2 regions of the Rhizobium sp. YTUHZ044 genome follow, and region 1 is predicted to be linked to the other one. Evidence: predicted binding sites of a transcription regulator. Region 1 holds the regulator's gene; the other holds the start of a gene.
The links. The regulator HrcA, encoded in region 1, represses chaperone genes, less so after heat shock. The targets are predictions, from matches to a motif close to GTTAGCACTCNCNNNNNGNGAGTGCTAAC.
Positions count from the first base shown of each region.

Region 2: the regulator HrcA is predicted to act here: its motif matches at 5,543-5,571, upstream of groES (co-chaperone GroES).

Region 1 covers NZ_CP101426.1:3,278-11,120, forward strand. The annotation lists gene hemW (radical SAM family heme chaperone HemW) at 1-766, opposite strand, end outside; gene rdgB (RdgB/HAM1 family non-canonical purine NTP pyrophosphatase) at 776-1,420, opposite strand; gene NL154_RS00025 (VOC family protein) at 1,421-1,846, opposite strand; gene rph (ribonuclease PH) at 1,843-2,562, opposite strand; gene hrcA (heat-inducible transcriptional repressor HrcA) at 2,689-3,777, shown strand; gene grpE (nucleotide exchange factor GrpE) at 3,889-4,524, shown strand; gene NL154_RS00045 (nucleoside hydrolase) at 4,564-5,508, opposite strand; gene NL154_RS00050 (Hsp20 family protein) at 5,790-6,215, shown strand; gene NL154_RS00055 (DUF1150 family protein) at 6,263-6,520, shown strand; gene trmB (tRNA (guanine(46)-N(7))-methyltransferase TrmB) at 6,660-7,361, opposite strand; gene metK (methionine adenosyltransferase) at 7,358-7,843, opposite strand, start outside.
Region 2 covers NZ_CP101426.1:468,711-476,553, reverse strand. The annotation lists gene NL154_RS02305 (hypothetical protein) at 1-110, opposite strand, end outside; gene ileS (isoleucine--tRNA ligase) at 242-3,148, opposite strand; gene NL154_RS02295 (bifunctional riboflavin kinase/FAD synthetase) at 3,432-4,415, opposite strand; gene NL154_RS02290 (TIGR01459 family HAD-type hydrolase) at 4,430-5,278, opposite strand; gene groES (co-chaperone GroES) at 5,629-5,925, shown strand; gene groL (chaperonin GroEL) at 5,998-7,635, shown strand.

The DNA of each region.
Region 1 (7,843 bases):
AGGCGGGCATGCCTTCACGCGCCGTGATCTCCTGCGTCGCCTCGTAGAGCAGGGCCGATTGCTCGCCGTCCGGCACGATCAGCTTGCCCGATTTGTGCAGGCCAAAGAAGGGTGTGCCTTCCTCGATGGTCAGCTGATAGAGCGACAGATGGTCGACTGCATAGGAGATCGCTTCCTTCAGTTCCTTCTCCCATTCCTCGACCGTCTGCTCCGGCCGGGCATAGATGAGGTCGAAGGACATGCGCGGGAAGATCTCGCGCGCCAGCTGGATCGCCTTCAGCGCGTCGGCGACGTCATGCAGCCGGCCGAGGAATTTCAGATCCCGGTCGTTCAACGCCTGCACGCCGAGCGAGACGCGGTTGACGCCGGCAGCCCGGTAGCCGCGAAACCGCTCGGCCTCGACGCTCGACGGATTGGCCTCCATGGTGATTTCGATGCCGGCGGGCACATGCCAGTGCCGTGCGATGCCGTCAAGAATGGCATTGACCGTCTCCGGCTTCATCAGCGACGGTGTGCCGCCGCCGAGAAAGATGCTCGTCACCGTCTTCGGACCGCTCATTGCCCGGACCGCCGCCATCTCCTTCAAAAAGGCTGATGCAAAGCGCTCCTGGTCCACCGGCTGATGGCGTACATGGCTGTTGAAGTCGCAATAGGGACACTTCGCCGCGCAGAAGGGCCAATGCACATAGACGCCGAAGCCGGGCTCGCCGGTATCGGGCAGCAGCGCGGCGTCGCGCGAGAGGCTTGGCGTATCGAAATTGCCCACGAACAGACCTTATGCCTCCAGGCAGGTTTCGACGAAAAGTTTGAAGGCACGGGCCCGGTGCGACAGCGCCTGTGGCTTGCCGACGTTCCAGCCGTGTTTCTCCTCGCCGCTCATTTCGCCGAAGGTAACGTCGTAACCCTCGGGCTGGAAAACCGGATCATAGCCGAAGCCCTGGGTGCCCCGCGGCGGCCAGACGACGTTGCCTTCGACCTCGCCGCGGAAAAGCTCCGTGTGCCCGTCCGGCCAAGCCAGGCAAAGTACGCTGACGAAACGCGCCCCGCGCTGTTCCGGCGTCGTGGCGCCCGCATCCTGCAGCGCCTTTTCCACCTTGGCCATCGCCATGTCGAAGTCGCGCGTGCCGTCTGCCGTCTCCGCCCAGTTGGCGGTGTAGACGCCGGGATCGCCGCCGAGCGCGTCGACCACCAGGCCGGAATCATCCGAAAGCGCCGGCATGCCCGCGGCATTGGCTGAAGCGACCGCCTTGATCGTCGCATTCTCCTCGAAGCTCGTGCCGGTCTCGTCAGGTTCGACGAAATTCAGTTCGGCCGCAGACTTGGCGGTGAAGCCGAGCGGTCCGATCAGTTCCTGGATCTCGCGGATCTTGCCGGCATTGTGGCTGGCGACGACGATGGTTTTGGTTTCGAGCTTGCGCATTCAGATATCCTGTTCGATGCCCCAGATTTTTGCCTCCGCGCATTCCAGGCTGTTGCCGGCAGGGTCGCGGAAATAGATCGAGCGGCCGCCGTTTGGCCAGTGCACCTCGGATTCGATCGCGACGTCAGCCGCCATCAGCTGTTCGGCCATCGCATCGATATTGCGACCGGACACCCGGAAACAGGCATGGCCTTGCCCGGTCATGCCGTGCGGCGGCACCTGCAGTGCGTCGGGTGCCGGTGGCTTTATCGTTTCCTCGGGGTTGAAGATCAGGAGAACGCCAGGCCCACAGCGGAAGAAGACATGCCGATTGCCGGCGCGGGTGATCTTTTCAAGCCCGAGAACGTCTTCGTAGAACGTCTCGGCCTGATCGAGATCGCGCGCATAGAGCGCCGTTTCCAACATGCCTTCCAGCATGGGGTTCATCCCGCAATCGCCTCTTTCTGCAGGGCGACGAGTTCGCCGATGCCGTTCTTGGCAAGCCGCATCAGCGAACTGAATTCCTCTTCGCTGAACGGCGTGCCTTCGGCCGTGCCCTGGATTTCGACGATGCCGCCGGCGCCGGTCATGACGAAATTTGCGTCGGTCTCGGCCGAGGAATCCTCGAGATAATCGAGGTCGATGACCGGTTGGCTGGCGAAAACGCCGCAGGAGATGGCGGCGACGTGGTCCTTCAGGACCCGGTCGACCTTGATCATGTTGCGGCTTTCCATCCATTTCAGGCAGTCGTAGAGCGCGATCCAGCCGCCGGTGATCGAGGCCGTCCGTGTGCCGCCGTCGGCCTGGATGACGTCGCAATCGAGCGTGATCTGCTTTTCGCCGAGCGCCTGCAGATCGACGACGGCGCGCAGCGACCGGCCGATCAGCCGTTGGATTTCCTGCGTGCGGCCGCCCTGCTTGCCGGCGGCGGCCTCGCGCTTCATGCGCTCGCCGGTTGCCCGCGGCAGCATGCCGTATTCGGCCGTGACCCAGCCCTTGCCGGTGTTGCGCAGCCATGGCGGCGTCTTTTCCTCGAGGCTCGCGGTGCAAAGCACGTGCGTATCGCCGAATTTCACCAGGCACGAGCCTTCCGCATGCTTGGAAAAATTGCGCTCGAACGAGACCTTGCGCATCTGGTCGGTTTTTCTGCCTGAAGGCCGCATTCTCATCTCCTGGAGTTGTTGACCGCTTCTACGATTGGCGGCGCCCATTTGCAAATTCCCTTTTGCCACGGGTGCGAGTTTGACTATATTTTCGGGAGCATCATCAGCGTGGGTTTGAAAAGGTTCATGGGCATCAGGTCGACGTCGGTTTCGGATGCCGTTGCTGCACTGGACGAACGCTCCAGGGAAATTTTCCGCCGCATCGTCGAAGGGTATCTTGAAAGCGGCGAGCCGCTCGGCTCGCGCAATCTGTCGCGCCTGCTGCCGATGTCGCTGTCGCCGGCCTCGGTGCGCAACGTCATGAGCGATCTCGAAGAGCTCGGTCTCATCTATTCCCCGCATGTCAGCGCCGGCCGGCTGCCGACCCAGATCGGGCTGCGCTTCTTCGTCGATGCCTTCATGCAGATCGGCGATCTCTCCGCCGAGGAGCGTGCCAGCATCGATCGCCAGGTGCGGGCCGAAAGCGGCGGCAATCCGGTAGAATCGATGATGAACGAGGCGAGTCGCATGCTTTCCGGCATCTCGCGCGGGGCCGGCCTCGTCATCACCTCGAAAAGCGATCCGGTGTTGAAACATGTCGAGTTCATCCGGCTTGAGCCGACAAAGGCGCTCGCCGTACTCGTCGGCGATCACGATCAGGTGGAAAACCGCATCATCGAACTGCCGGCAGGCATCACCTCGTCGCAATTGACGGAGGCGGCGAATTTCCTCAACGCCCACATGTCCGGCCAGACGCTGCCGGAGCTGCGCAAACAATTAAGCCGTCTGAAGGATGATGTCCGTCACGAACTCGATGCGCTCTCGCGCGATCTTGTCGAGCGCGGCATCGCCGTCTGGGCCGGCAGCCCGGACGAGGGAAAGCCCGCCCAGCTGATCATCCGTGGCCGCGCCAATCTGCTCGAAGGCCTCGCCGGCGCCGAAGATCTCGACCGGCTGCGCATGCTGTTCGATGATCTCGAAAAGAAGGATAGCCTGATCGAGCTTCTTAACCTGGCCGAAAGTGGTTCGGGCGTTCGGATCTTCATCGGTTCGGAAAACAAGCTCTTCTCGCTGTCCGGCTCGTCGCTCATCGTCGCGCCCTATCGCGACGAGGACGACCGGATTGTCGGCGCCGTCGGTGTCATCGGCCCGACGCGGCTCAATTATTCCCGTATCGTGCCGATGGTGGATTATACCGCCCAGCTCGTCTCCCGCCTGTCGCGCAATCCGCTTTGATGTCATCACTGGCGAAGCCGCGGAATTTTCGCTTCTTCGTCACGCAGACTTGATTTTTTCCGGTCAAACCTCGATATCGGGCGCATCTGAAAATACCAACCGGAGACCGTCATGACCGATGAAACGACGAAAAACGGACCTGACGCAACTGCGGCCAACGCCGCAGCCGACGCTGCCGTCAACGTCGAAACAGCCACTGCCGGGCAGGAGGAGGCAAACCAGCCGGATCCGATCGACCTCCTGAAGGCCGAGAATGCCGAGCTGCGTGACCGCTATCTGCGCCTTGCCGCCGAGATGGATAATCTGCGCCGCCGCACCGAGCGCGAGGTCAAGGATGCAAAATCCTATTCCGTCGCCGGTTTCGCCCGGGACATGCTCGCCGTCTCGGACAATTTGCGCCGGGCACTGGACGCCATCTCTCCGGAGACCAAGGCCACGGCCGATGCCGGCCTCACCACGCTGATCGAAGGTGTGGAGATGACCGAGCGCGCGATGCTCGCGGCGCTGGAGCGCCACGGCGTTCGCAAGCTGGAGCCGGTTGGCCAGAAATTCGATCCGAATTTCCATCAGGCGATGTTCGAAGTGCCGAACTCCGAAGTGCCGAACAATACCGTCGTCCAGGTCGTGCAGGCCGGCTTCACCATCGGCGAACGCGTCCTGCGCCCGGCCATGGTCGGCGTCGCCAAGGGTGGCCCGAAGCCGGTCGAGGCCGAGATCAATTCCGTCTTCGACGAGAAGGACGCCTGAGCTCGGTTTCCCTCTCCGGCTCGGAGAAGGAGATAAAAATCAGATGCGGGCGAAGCGTTCGATCAGCAGATCGAAGAAGCCGTCCGCATCGACATGGCGCATGACCTTGGCATTGCGCTTGCGGTCGGTCACATGCCACCAGTCGACGACGGTCATCCCGACGGTGAGTTCGGACTGGACCTCGATTTCGACATTGCAGTCCCGGCCCTGGAAAAGCTCTGGTTTCAGCAGATAGGCGACAACCGTCGGGTCGTGCAGCGGCCCGCCGTCGGAACCGTATTTCTCGATATCGAAGCGTTCGAAGAATTCCAGCATTTCGACCATGGCCTTTGCCGGCGCCGTGCCGATCTCGGCCATGCGCTTGACCCGGTCCTTGCGGGTCAGCAGCTGGTGCGTCACGTCGAGCGGCATCATCACGATCGGGACGCCGGAGCGGAAAACGATGTCGGCGGCTTCGGGGTCGACATAAATGTTGAATTCGGCGGCCGGTGTAATGTTGCCGCCCTCGAAAAAGCCACCGCCCATCATCACCAGCTCGCGAACGCGGGCAACGATGTCGGGCGCCCTCTGGAAGGCCATGCCGATATTGGTGAGCGGCCCGAGCGTGCAGAGCGTCACTGTGCCCTCCGGCTCGCGGCGCAGCGTCTCGATGATGAAATCGACGGAGTGGCCGGGCTGCAGCGCCATCGTCGGTTCGGGCAGATCAGGGCCGTCGAGCCCGGTCTTGCCATGCACATGCTCTGCCGTCACCAGCTTGCGGGCGATCGGCCTATCGGCTCCGGCGAAAATCTTTACATCCGTGCGGCTGCAGAGCTCGCAGACGATGCGCGCGTTGCGGCTGGTGAATGACAGCGGCACGTTGCCAGCGACCGTCGTGATCCCCAGCACCTCGAGCTCATCGCGGCTGCCGAAAGCCAGCATGATGGCGGCCGCGTCATCCTGGCCGGGATCCGTGTCGATGATGATCTTTCTCGCGCTTGCCATTCCACTCGTCCCGTTTCCGCCATGCCGGTTGTCCCGGCAGACACCATCTCTTCATTTCCCGTCACAAATCGGCACATTACGCGCGGGCATGTTTTGATGCGAGGCAGCAGGTCCTTTGTCAAGCAAGGAGGCGGCCGCGGCCATTCGAAAATTGACAGATGTTTAAATTGGGGAGGGTCGTGCGCGCCTTGCAGCGCCGTAATCATGCCCCCATATTAGCGGCATCCGGATGCTGCGCTTGAGGTCCGGGATGGTCGCTTGCATCAAGGACTTGAAAAGAGATGAGCCGCATTACGCCTTTCGCCAGCCCTTTGCTTCTGGGCTTCGACGCCATGGAAAAGACGCTGGAGCGCATTTCCAAGGCGAGCGACGGATACCCGCCTTACAATATCGAACGCATCGCCGCCGACAGCGGCGCCCCCGAACGTCTGCGCATCACCCTTGCGGTTGCCGGTTTCAGCGAGGAGGAGCTTGATGTCTCCACCGAGGAGAACCAGCTTGTGATCCGCGGCCGCCAGCTGGAGCAGGGCGAGCGGGACTATCTCTATCGCGGCATCGCCGCCCGCCAGTTTCAGCGCACCTTCGTGCTGGCCGACGGCATGCAGGTGCTTGGCGCCGGCCTCAAGAACGGTCTGCTCTCCGTCGATCTAATTCGTCCCGAACCCGCCCGCATGGTCAAGAAAATTAACATTTCGGTTTCACAGTAGCACAACGGTTTGTCGAACCGTTGGTCCCTTCTCCCGGAGGAACAGGAATGTTGATGAAAGAAGCCACGTCTCGCTTGACCAAATCCGAGCTTGCCCACATCGGCAACGGCGAGGTCGCCTATATCAGAAAGATGCGCACTGAAGAGGTCGCCAAGTGCTTCCCAGAGGCGCCGGATATCGATCCGAACGTCGATCTCTGGGCACTCTTCGGCGCCGACGGCACGCCCATCCTTCTGACGGACAACCGCTCCAGCACCTTCTTCAAGGCGGCCGAAGACGAATTGAAGACGGTCAGTCTGCACTGACCGTCAAACGCCATCAGTGCCTCTGAAAAACCAAATGCCATCATGCATTTGAAAGCCATACTGCTTCGGAACTAATCGTCGTTGGTGCCGCACGGCACTACATGGCCTTCAATTGCTTCCAGCGCAGTGTTCGCTGAAGTCAGATCTTCCTGAATGTCAGATAGGCCGAGGAACGGCCCTCGCGGCGCGCTTTCGTCTCGTAGCGCGTGCTCGGCCAGCCCTCATAGGGGGTCAGCCAATCCGCCGCGTTTTCCGCCATCCAGTCGAAGCCGCCATGGTCGCGGCATTTGATCAGCGTCCAGTTCACATAGGTGTCGATGTCGGAGGCGAAGCAGAAAAGGCCGCCGGGCTTCAGCACGCGATGAAAGCGGTCGAGATTGGTCTTCGAGACGAAGCGGCGCTTCCAGTGCTTCCGCTTCGGCCATGGGTCGGGATAGAGCAGATCAATCTTGTCGAGCGTGCCATCCGGCAGCCAGTCGAGCAGTTGCGTTGCATCGTCATTATAGACGCGGATATTGGAGGCACCGGTTTCGCCGATGCGCGACAAAAGCTTCTGCATCGAATTGACGAAGGGTTCGACGCCGATGAAACCGGTCGAAGGTCTTTCGAGCGCCCGATGAATCAGATGTTCGCCGCCGCCGAAACCGATTTCCAGCCGCAATGTCGTGACCGGGATCGGGAAGAGGGATGTCAGCGGCTCCGGGGGAGCCGCCGAGAGATCGATGAGGAATGCCGGGAGCAGGCTGTTCAGCGTTTCCGCCTGCTGTTCGCGCAGGGCCTTTCCCTTGCGGCGACCGAAAAAGGCTTCGGTCGCCCGTCCCCGGCGCTCCATATCCGTCATGCAGCAGCCTTGGTCTTGACGGCTTCCTTGAGCGCCTTGACGAGGTCGGTGCGCTCCCAGGAGAACGAGCCGTCACGGCCGGCCTTGCGGCCGAAATGGCCGTAGGCCGAGGTCTTGGCGTAGATTGGCTTGTTGAGGTCGAGGTGACGGCGGATGCCCGATGGCGAGAGGTCCATATTCTGACGGATCGCCGCTTCGACCTGGTCTTCCGACACACCCTTGCCGGTGCCGTGCAGGTCGACATAGATCGACAGCGGCTGCGCGACGCCGATGGCGTAGGAGAGTTGGATCGTGCAGCGGTCGGCAAGGCCGGCGGCGACGACGTTCTTGGCGAGGTAGCGGGCGGCATAGGCAGCCGAACGGTCGACCTTGGTCGTGTCCTTGCCGGAGAATGCGCCGCCGCCATGCGGAGCCGCACCGCCATAGGTGTCAACGATGATCTTGCGGCCGGTGAGGCCTGCATCGCCGTCCGGTCCGCCGAT
Region 2 (7,843 bases), 470 kb from region 1:
GTCTTGTCGGTGCCGTAGGTCGGGCTGCTGGCGCAGCCGGACACCAGGGAGCATCCCACCATGACAACAGACAGGCAGGCGCCTACACGGAACCAATGCGTTGCGAACATGAAAACCCTTCCAGCCACCGGTGCAATCGTCGCCCTACCGGACAACCGTCCCCCTGACGCAAAAATCCGGCCATTTTCAGGCAGCTTTTACCGGATGAACGCCTCGAAGGCAATTCACCCGGCAAATATCTTCAGGCGCGGATGCCGAGTTCGCGCAATGCGGCGGCGTCGCGCGCCGAGACGTCGGGATACTCCGGATCGGAACCGACATCGGTGGTGATGCGCCAGGAACGCGCGCATTTGACGCCTTCGGCAAGCCTCGGCACGACGGCAACATCAGGCACCTCGGCAAGACGGAAAGCGTCAGCCGGGCCGGCATCCGTCTTGATCGTGATGCCAGAGGTGATGCAGACTTCGCTGAAGTCCTGGCCCTCGAGCGCCTTGCAAAGCGCCGCGTCGGCGACATGCACGACCGGAGCCGCCTCGAGCGAGGAACCGATGCGCTTGTCCTTGCGCTCGATTTCGAGCGCGCCGGTCACGACGCTGCGGATTGCGCGGATCTTTCTCCACTTCTCGGCCAACGCATCGTTGCGCCATTCCTTTGCGACCGGAGCGAACTGCTCCAGATGCACCGAGATGGCCGAGGGATTGCGCGAGAGCCATGCCTCTTCCATGGTGAAGGGCAGCATCGGCGCAAGCCAGGTCACCACGCAATCGAAAATCATGCGGATGACATAAAGCGCCGAGCGGCGGCGAAGGCTGGAGGGCGCATCGCAATAGAGCGCATCCTTGCGAACGTCGAAGTAGAAGGCCGAGAGCTCGACATTGGCAAAGTCGATCAATGCGCGGGCGATCTTCTTGAAGTCGAAGGCATCATAGTTCTCGCGCACGAGTTGGTCGAGCTCGGAGAGACGGTGCAGCATCAGTTGCTCCAGCTCCGGCAGATCGGCAAGCGCAATGACCTCGCCCTTGTCGTGGGCGAGCGTGCCGAGCATCCAGCGGATGGTGTTGCGCAGTTTGCGATAGGCGTCGACATTGGTCTGGATGATCGTCTTGCCGACGCGGAGATCATCGGCATAGTCCGAGGTCATCACCCAGAGACGCAGGATATCGGCGCCGGCATCCTTCATCACTTCCTGCGGGGCGGTGACGTTGCCCTTCGACTTCGACATCTTCTCGCCCTTCTCGTCCATGGTGAAACCATGGGTGAGGACGGCGTTATAGGGCGCGCGGCCGCGGGTGGCGGCCGATTCCAGGAGCGAGGAATGGAACCAGCCGCGATGCTGATCAGACCCTTCGAGATAAAGGTCGGCCGGCCATTTCAGGTCGGGGCGGTCTTCCAGTGTGAAGGTGTGCGTCGAGCCGGAGTCGAACCAGACGTCGAGGATATCCATGACCTGCGTCCACTTGGCCGGATCATGCTCGTTGCCGAGGAAGCGCTCCTTGGCGCCTTCGGCGAACCAGGCGTCTGCGCCCTCTGCGTCGAAGGCATTGAGGATGCGCTGGTTGACGGCCTCGTCCTTCAGGACTTCGCCCTGCTCATTCACGAAGACGCAGATCGGCACGCCCCACGCTCTTTGACGGGAAAGCACCCAGTCCGGGCGCTGCTCGATCATCGCGCGCAGACGGTTCTGGCCAGCGGCCGGCACGAAGCGGGTGTCATCGATCGCGCTCAGCGCCCGATTGCGCAGCGTCGTCCCATCCGACAGCGTCTTGTCCATATAGACGAACCACTGCGGCGTGTTGCGGAAGATCACCGGTTTTTTGGAGCGCCAGGAATGCGGATATTGGTGCTTCAGACGGCCGCGGGCAAAGAGCGCGTTCCGATCGATCAGCGCCTTGATGACGCGATCATTGGCATCGCCCTTCTTGCCGTTGTCGTCGATCACGCGTGCGCCTTCCAGACCGGGGGCATCGGCCGTGTAGAAGCCGCCGTCGTCGACCGGAAACGGGATCTTGGTCTCGATGCCGCGCGCCTCGATCTCACGGGCATGCGCCATCCAGACGTCAAAGTCTTCGCGGCCGTGGCTCGGCGCCGTGTGCACGAAACCGGTACCGGCATCGTCAGTGACATGATCGCCCTCGAGCAGCGGGACTTCGAACTCGTAACCGCCGTCGAGGCCTCTAAGCGGATGCGCGCAGGTGATGCCGGCGAGATCGGCAGCCGTGACGTCGGCGAGACGCTTGTACTGCAGCTTTGCCTTGGCAAAAGATTCTTCAGCCAGCTTGTCGGCGAAGATCAACCTTTCACCCGGGCGCGGGCCGAAATCGTTCTCGGCGGCCGTGACTTCGTAAAGGCCGTAGGCGACACGTGAGGAATAGGCGATCGCGCGGTTGCCGGGGATCGTCCAGGGCGTGGTCGTCCAGATGACGACGAAGGCATCCTTGAGGCTCTCCGAGCCCTTCGCGACCGGGAACTTCACCCAGATCGTGTCGCTTTCATAATCGTGGTATTCGACCTCGGCTTCGGCAAGCGCGGTGCGCTCGACGACCGACCACATGATCGGCTTGGAGCCGCGGTAGAGCTGGCCGCTTGCGGCGATCTTCAGCAGTTCACCGGCGATACGGCTTTCCGCATGGAAGTTCATCGTCAGATACGGGTTTTCGAAGTCGCCGACGATGCCGAGGCGCTGGAACTCGTCGCCCTGGACCTTGATCCACTTCTCGGCATAGGCGCGGCACTCGCGGCGGAACCCGATCATCGCCGCCGGCTCGCTCAGGTCGGGCTTGGCCTTGCCCTTGGCGCGATAGTTCTCCTCCTCGATCTTCCATTCGATCGGCAGGCCGTGGCAATCCCAGCCGGGCACGTAGTTGGCGTCATAGCCGCGCATCTGGAACGAACGGTTGATGACGTCCTTGAGGATCTTGTTCAGCGCATGGCCGATATGGATGTTGCCATTGGCGTAGGGCGGGCCGTCGTGCAGGACGAATTTCTCGCGGCCGGCGGCGGAGGCGCGCAGTTTCTTGTAGAGATCCATCTGCTGCCAGCGGGCAACGAGCTCCGGCTCCTTCTGCGGCAGACCGGCGCGCATCGGGAAATCGGTTTCGGGCAAATAGAGGGTCTTCGAGTAATCGATCTTTTCGGCGGTTTCGGTCATGTTCGACAATCGTTTTTGGCGGCCCAGGGAGGGGCGCAACGGACGTGAAAATAGGTGGCGGCGGAAGCGCCTGCTCGCAAGCGCCAAAAACCCGGACCTCCCGGCCGCTTAGCGCGCGCGGAAGGCCGGGCCGATAATTCGTATCGTGGTCGCCAGCCGAAATTTCGTCATAGCGCCGGTTCATAGGCGTTTTTGCCGGGAAAAGGAAGAGAAGAAATCGCAGGCCTGGCAACCCAGGTCAGGGCCGATTCCACCATGCGGAATATCCCGAGCCGTGACGAACTCAGGCGAAACACAGTTTCCGATCAAGTTCGCCGAGCGGCACGACGCCCGCCAGCAGCGCCCTCGCCTCCTCCTCGTCGCGTTTGATCTGGGCGACGAGCGCATCGAGGCCGTCGAATTTCAGCTCGGGCCTGATATAGCCGAAGAAGGAGACGGCGCAGCGCTGGCCGTAGAGATCGCCGCTGAAATCGAAGAGATAGGTTTCGAGCAGCGGCGCGCCGTTTTCCGTGACGGTCGGCCGGCGGCCATAGCTGGCGACGGCATCGTGGAGCATTCCGTCCTGGCGGCGGAAGCGGACGGCGTAGATGCCGGCGGCGAGTTCGGCCTCGGGCGGCAGGCGCATGTTGGCGGTGGGAAAACCGAGCTGGCGGCCGAGCTTTTCGCCGTCGATCACCTCGGCTTCGACAGTGTAGCGGTAGCCCAGCATGCCGGCCGCTTCGCTGACATTGCCGTCCTTCAGGAGCGCCCGGATGTGGCTCGAAGAGACGACGTCGGCGTTCTCGTCGCGGAAGGCATCGATCAGAGTGACGCCGAAACCATAGGTCTGGCCGGCATTCATCAGAAAGGCAGGACCACCTTCGCGACCGCGACCGAAATGGAAATCGAAGCCGGTGACGACCTCGGAGGCGTCGAGCCAATCCTTCAGGATCGAATGGATGAAATCGTCGGCCGAGCGCTGCGAAAATTCATAGTCGAAGGGATATTCGATGACCGCATTGAAACCAAGGGTTTCCAGGATGCGGGCCTTGAGCGGCGCGGGCGTCAGACGGAAGACCGGTGTCTGCGGCCGGAACACCGTGCGCGGATGCGGCTCGAAGGTCAGCACCAGGGCAGGAATGCCGCGCGCCTTGGCGATTTCGAGCGCACGGTTCAGCACCGACTGATGGCCGCGATGCACGCCGTCGAAATTGCCGATGGCGATCACCCCGCCCTTGAGATGGGCGGGCAAGGGTTCGCGGGTTTCATTGCGGTGGAAGACGGTCATCGGCTGGCTTCTCTTCATGCAAGACGCGGCATCCACCACTTCGGCGCCGCCTTCTCCCGATCGAGATAGGCGTTGAGGATCGCTTCGTCGGTCTCGCCGTTCAAGGTGTATTCCTTCGCGTGAATACCGCCGCTGATGTAGAGAAGATCGAGACCGAAATTCAAGGCGCCGCGCACATCCGTCGGCATGCCGTCTCCGATCGCCAGCACGCGGTCAATGGAAAAATCGCCGCGAAGCTCGCGGGCGGCCGCAAGCGTCGCTTCGTAGATCGGCTGGTGCGGCTTGCCGGCAATGCGCGTTTTGCCGCCTAATTGCTCGTAATAGGCGGCCATGGCGCCGGCGCAGGGGATGATGCGATGGCCACGTTCGACGACGAGGTCGGGATTGGCGCAGATCATCGGCACGTCGCGTGCCTGAAAATCCAGAAGCATGTCGGTGTAATCCTCGGGCTTCTCCGTCTCGTCGTCGAAAAAGCCGGTGCAGACGAGCGATTGCGCTTCGCCCGCCGGCCGACGTTCGACGCCAATGCCTTCGAGAAGCGCCTTGTCGCGCTCGGGGCCGAGCAGAAAGACCGTCTTCGGCCCTTCTGAAATCAGCCCGCGAGTGACGTCGCCCGAGGTGACGATCCGGTCATAGGCGCTGTCGGGGACTCCGATATGGCGCAACTGCTCAACCACCTGCCAGGAAAGGCGCGGCGAATTGGTGATGAGGACGACGGCGACGCCGCTCTCACGCGCGGCTTGAAGGGCGGCGGCGGCCTTCGGAAACGGATCGACGCCGTTGTGAACCACCCCCCAGACGTCGCAGAGCACCACGTCGTAATGCGCCGATATCTGCGAGAAGTTTTCTATCCGCCTGGCCATGCCGATTTCCCGATTTGCTTCAGTCACCGGTGACATTGCAAAGGCGCAAGGCGATGGCAAGGCATTTTCTTCACCTTGGCAGACAAGAGCGCCGGCAATCCCGGCCAGAGCGAATGGCAAGGTCGGGCGACGTTGCCGAACGCAACGGTTAGAGAACATTTCAACGACAATCTCCGATAATTCACCGCCTCTTCACAATTCCGGCACAAAAATTCGTGATTGCTCTCATTGACTCCTCTCGGAGCCATCCCTAAATGCTCGAGCGCTAGCACTCACCTTAGAGGAGTGCTAACACTTATCCATGTGGACCGCTCCGGTCCGCGAATGTCATTCGATCGAGGGATTAGACAATGGCAAGCACCAATTTCCGTCCGCTTCACGACCGCGTCGTCGTTCGTCGCGTCGAGTCCGAAGAGAAGACCAAGGGCGGCATCATCATTCCCGACACCGCCAAGGAAAAGCCGCAGGAAGGCGAAATCGTCGCCGTCGGCTCCGGCGCACGTGACGAGTCCGGCAAGGTCGTGGCTCTCGACGTCAAGGCTGGCGACCGCGTTCTGTTCGGCAAGTGGTCCGGCACTGAAGTCAAGATCAACGGCGAAGACCTTCTGATCATGAAGGAAGCCGACATCATGGGCATCATCGGCTGATCGGCCGATCCGCTTTCCCGAAATGGCTGACGGGCGTTTCGCCCGAACAAATCGAATTCAGGAGTCACAAACATGGCAGCTAAAGAAATCAAGTTTGGCCGCACCGCGCGCGAAAAGATGCTGCGCGGCGTCGACATTCTCGCCGATGCAGTGAAGGTCACGCTCGGCCCGAAGGGTCGTAACGTCATCATCGACAAGTCGTTCGGCGCTCCGCGCATCACCAAGGACGGCGTTTCCGTCGCCAAGGAAATCGAACTCGAAGACAAGTTCGAAAACATGGGCGCCCAGATGGTCCGCGAAGTCGCTTCGAAGACCAACGACATCGCCGGCGACGGCACCACGACTGCAACCGTTCTTGCCCAGGCGATCGTTCGCGAAGGCGCCAAGGCCGTTGCCGCCGGCATGAACCCGATGGACCTGAAGCGCGGCATCGATCTCGCCGTTGCTGAAGTCGTCAAGGATCTCCAGGCCAAGGCCAAGAAGATCAACACTTCGGAGGAAGTCGCCCAAGTCGGCACGATCTCCGCAAACGGCGAACGTCAGGTCGGTCTCGACATTGCCGAAGCCATGCAGAAGGTCGGCAACGAAGGCGTCATCACGGTTGAAGAAGCCAAGACCGCCGAAACCGAACTCGAAGTCGTCGAAGGCATGCAGTTCGACCGCGGCTATCTCAGCCCCTACTTCGTCACCAACCCGGAAAAGATGGTCGCCGACCTCGAAGACGTCTTCATTCTCCTCCACGAGAAGAAGCTCTCGAACCTGCAGTCGATGCTCCCGGTTCTCGAAGCCGTCGTCCAGACCGGCAAGCCGCTCCTCATCATCGCTGAAGACGTCGAAGGCGAAGCCCTTGCAACGCTCGTCGTCAACAAGCTGCGCGGCGGCCTGAAGATTGCTGCCGTCAAGGCGCCTGGCTTCGGCGACCGCCGCAAGGCCATGCTCGAAGACATCGCCATCCTGACCGGCGGCACCGTCATCTCCGAGGACCTCGGCATCAAGCTCGAAAGCGTCACGCTCGACATGCTCGGCCGTGCCAAGAAGGTTTCGATCTCCAAGGAAAACACCACGATCGTCGACGGTTCGGGCGCCAAGTCCGACATCGAAGGCCGTGTTGCCCAGATCAAGGCGCAGATCGAAGAAACCACCTCCGACTACGACCGCGAGAAGCTGCAGGAACGCCTTGCCAAGCTCGCTGGTGGCGTTGCCGTCATCCGCGTCGGTGGCTCGACCGAAGTCGAAGTCAAGGAGAAGAAGGACCGCATCGACGACGCCCTCAACGCGACGCGCGCTGCCGTTCAGGAAGGCATCGTACCGGGCGGCGGCGTTGCCCTGCTCCGTTCTTCCGTCAAGATCTCCGCCAAGGGCGTCAACGACGACCAGGAAGCCGGCATCAACATAGTTCGTCGCGCTCTGCAGGCTCCGGCCCGCCAGATCGCTGAGAACGCTGGTGACGAAGCTTCGATTGTCGTTGGCAAGATCCTCGACAAGGATCAGGACAACTACGGCTACAACGCCCAGACCGGCGAATATGGCGACATGATCGGCATGGGCATCATCGACCCTGTCAAGGTCGTTCGCACCGCCCTGCAGGATGCCGCTTCCGTCGCATCGCTGCTGATCACCACCGAAGCCATGATCGCCGAGCTGCCGAAGAAGGACGCTCCGGCTATGCCGGGCGGCATGGGCGGCATGGGCGGTATGGACATGATGTGATAGGCCTCCGGCCTGTCACAACATCGTCCATGAAACCGCCCATCATTCAAAATGGTTCAGCGCGTAAAGCGCGCTGAACTGGCGGTATGGACATGATGTGATAGGCGAAAGCCGTCACTGAAATCCATTCCGGCACATCCGGAACAGGAAGGGCGGCCCTCGGGTCGCCCTTTTCTTTTCGCCAAAAATGATTCGATCCGTTGCGCGC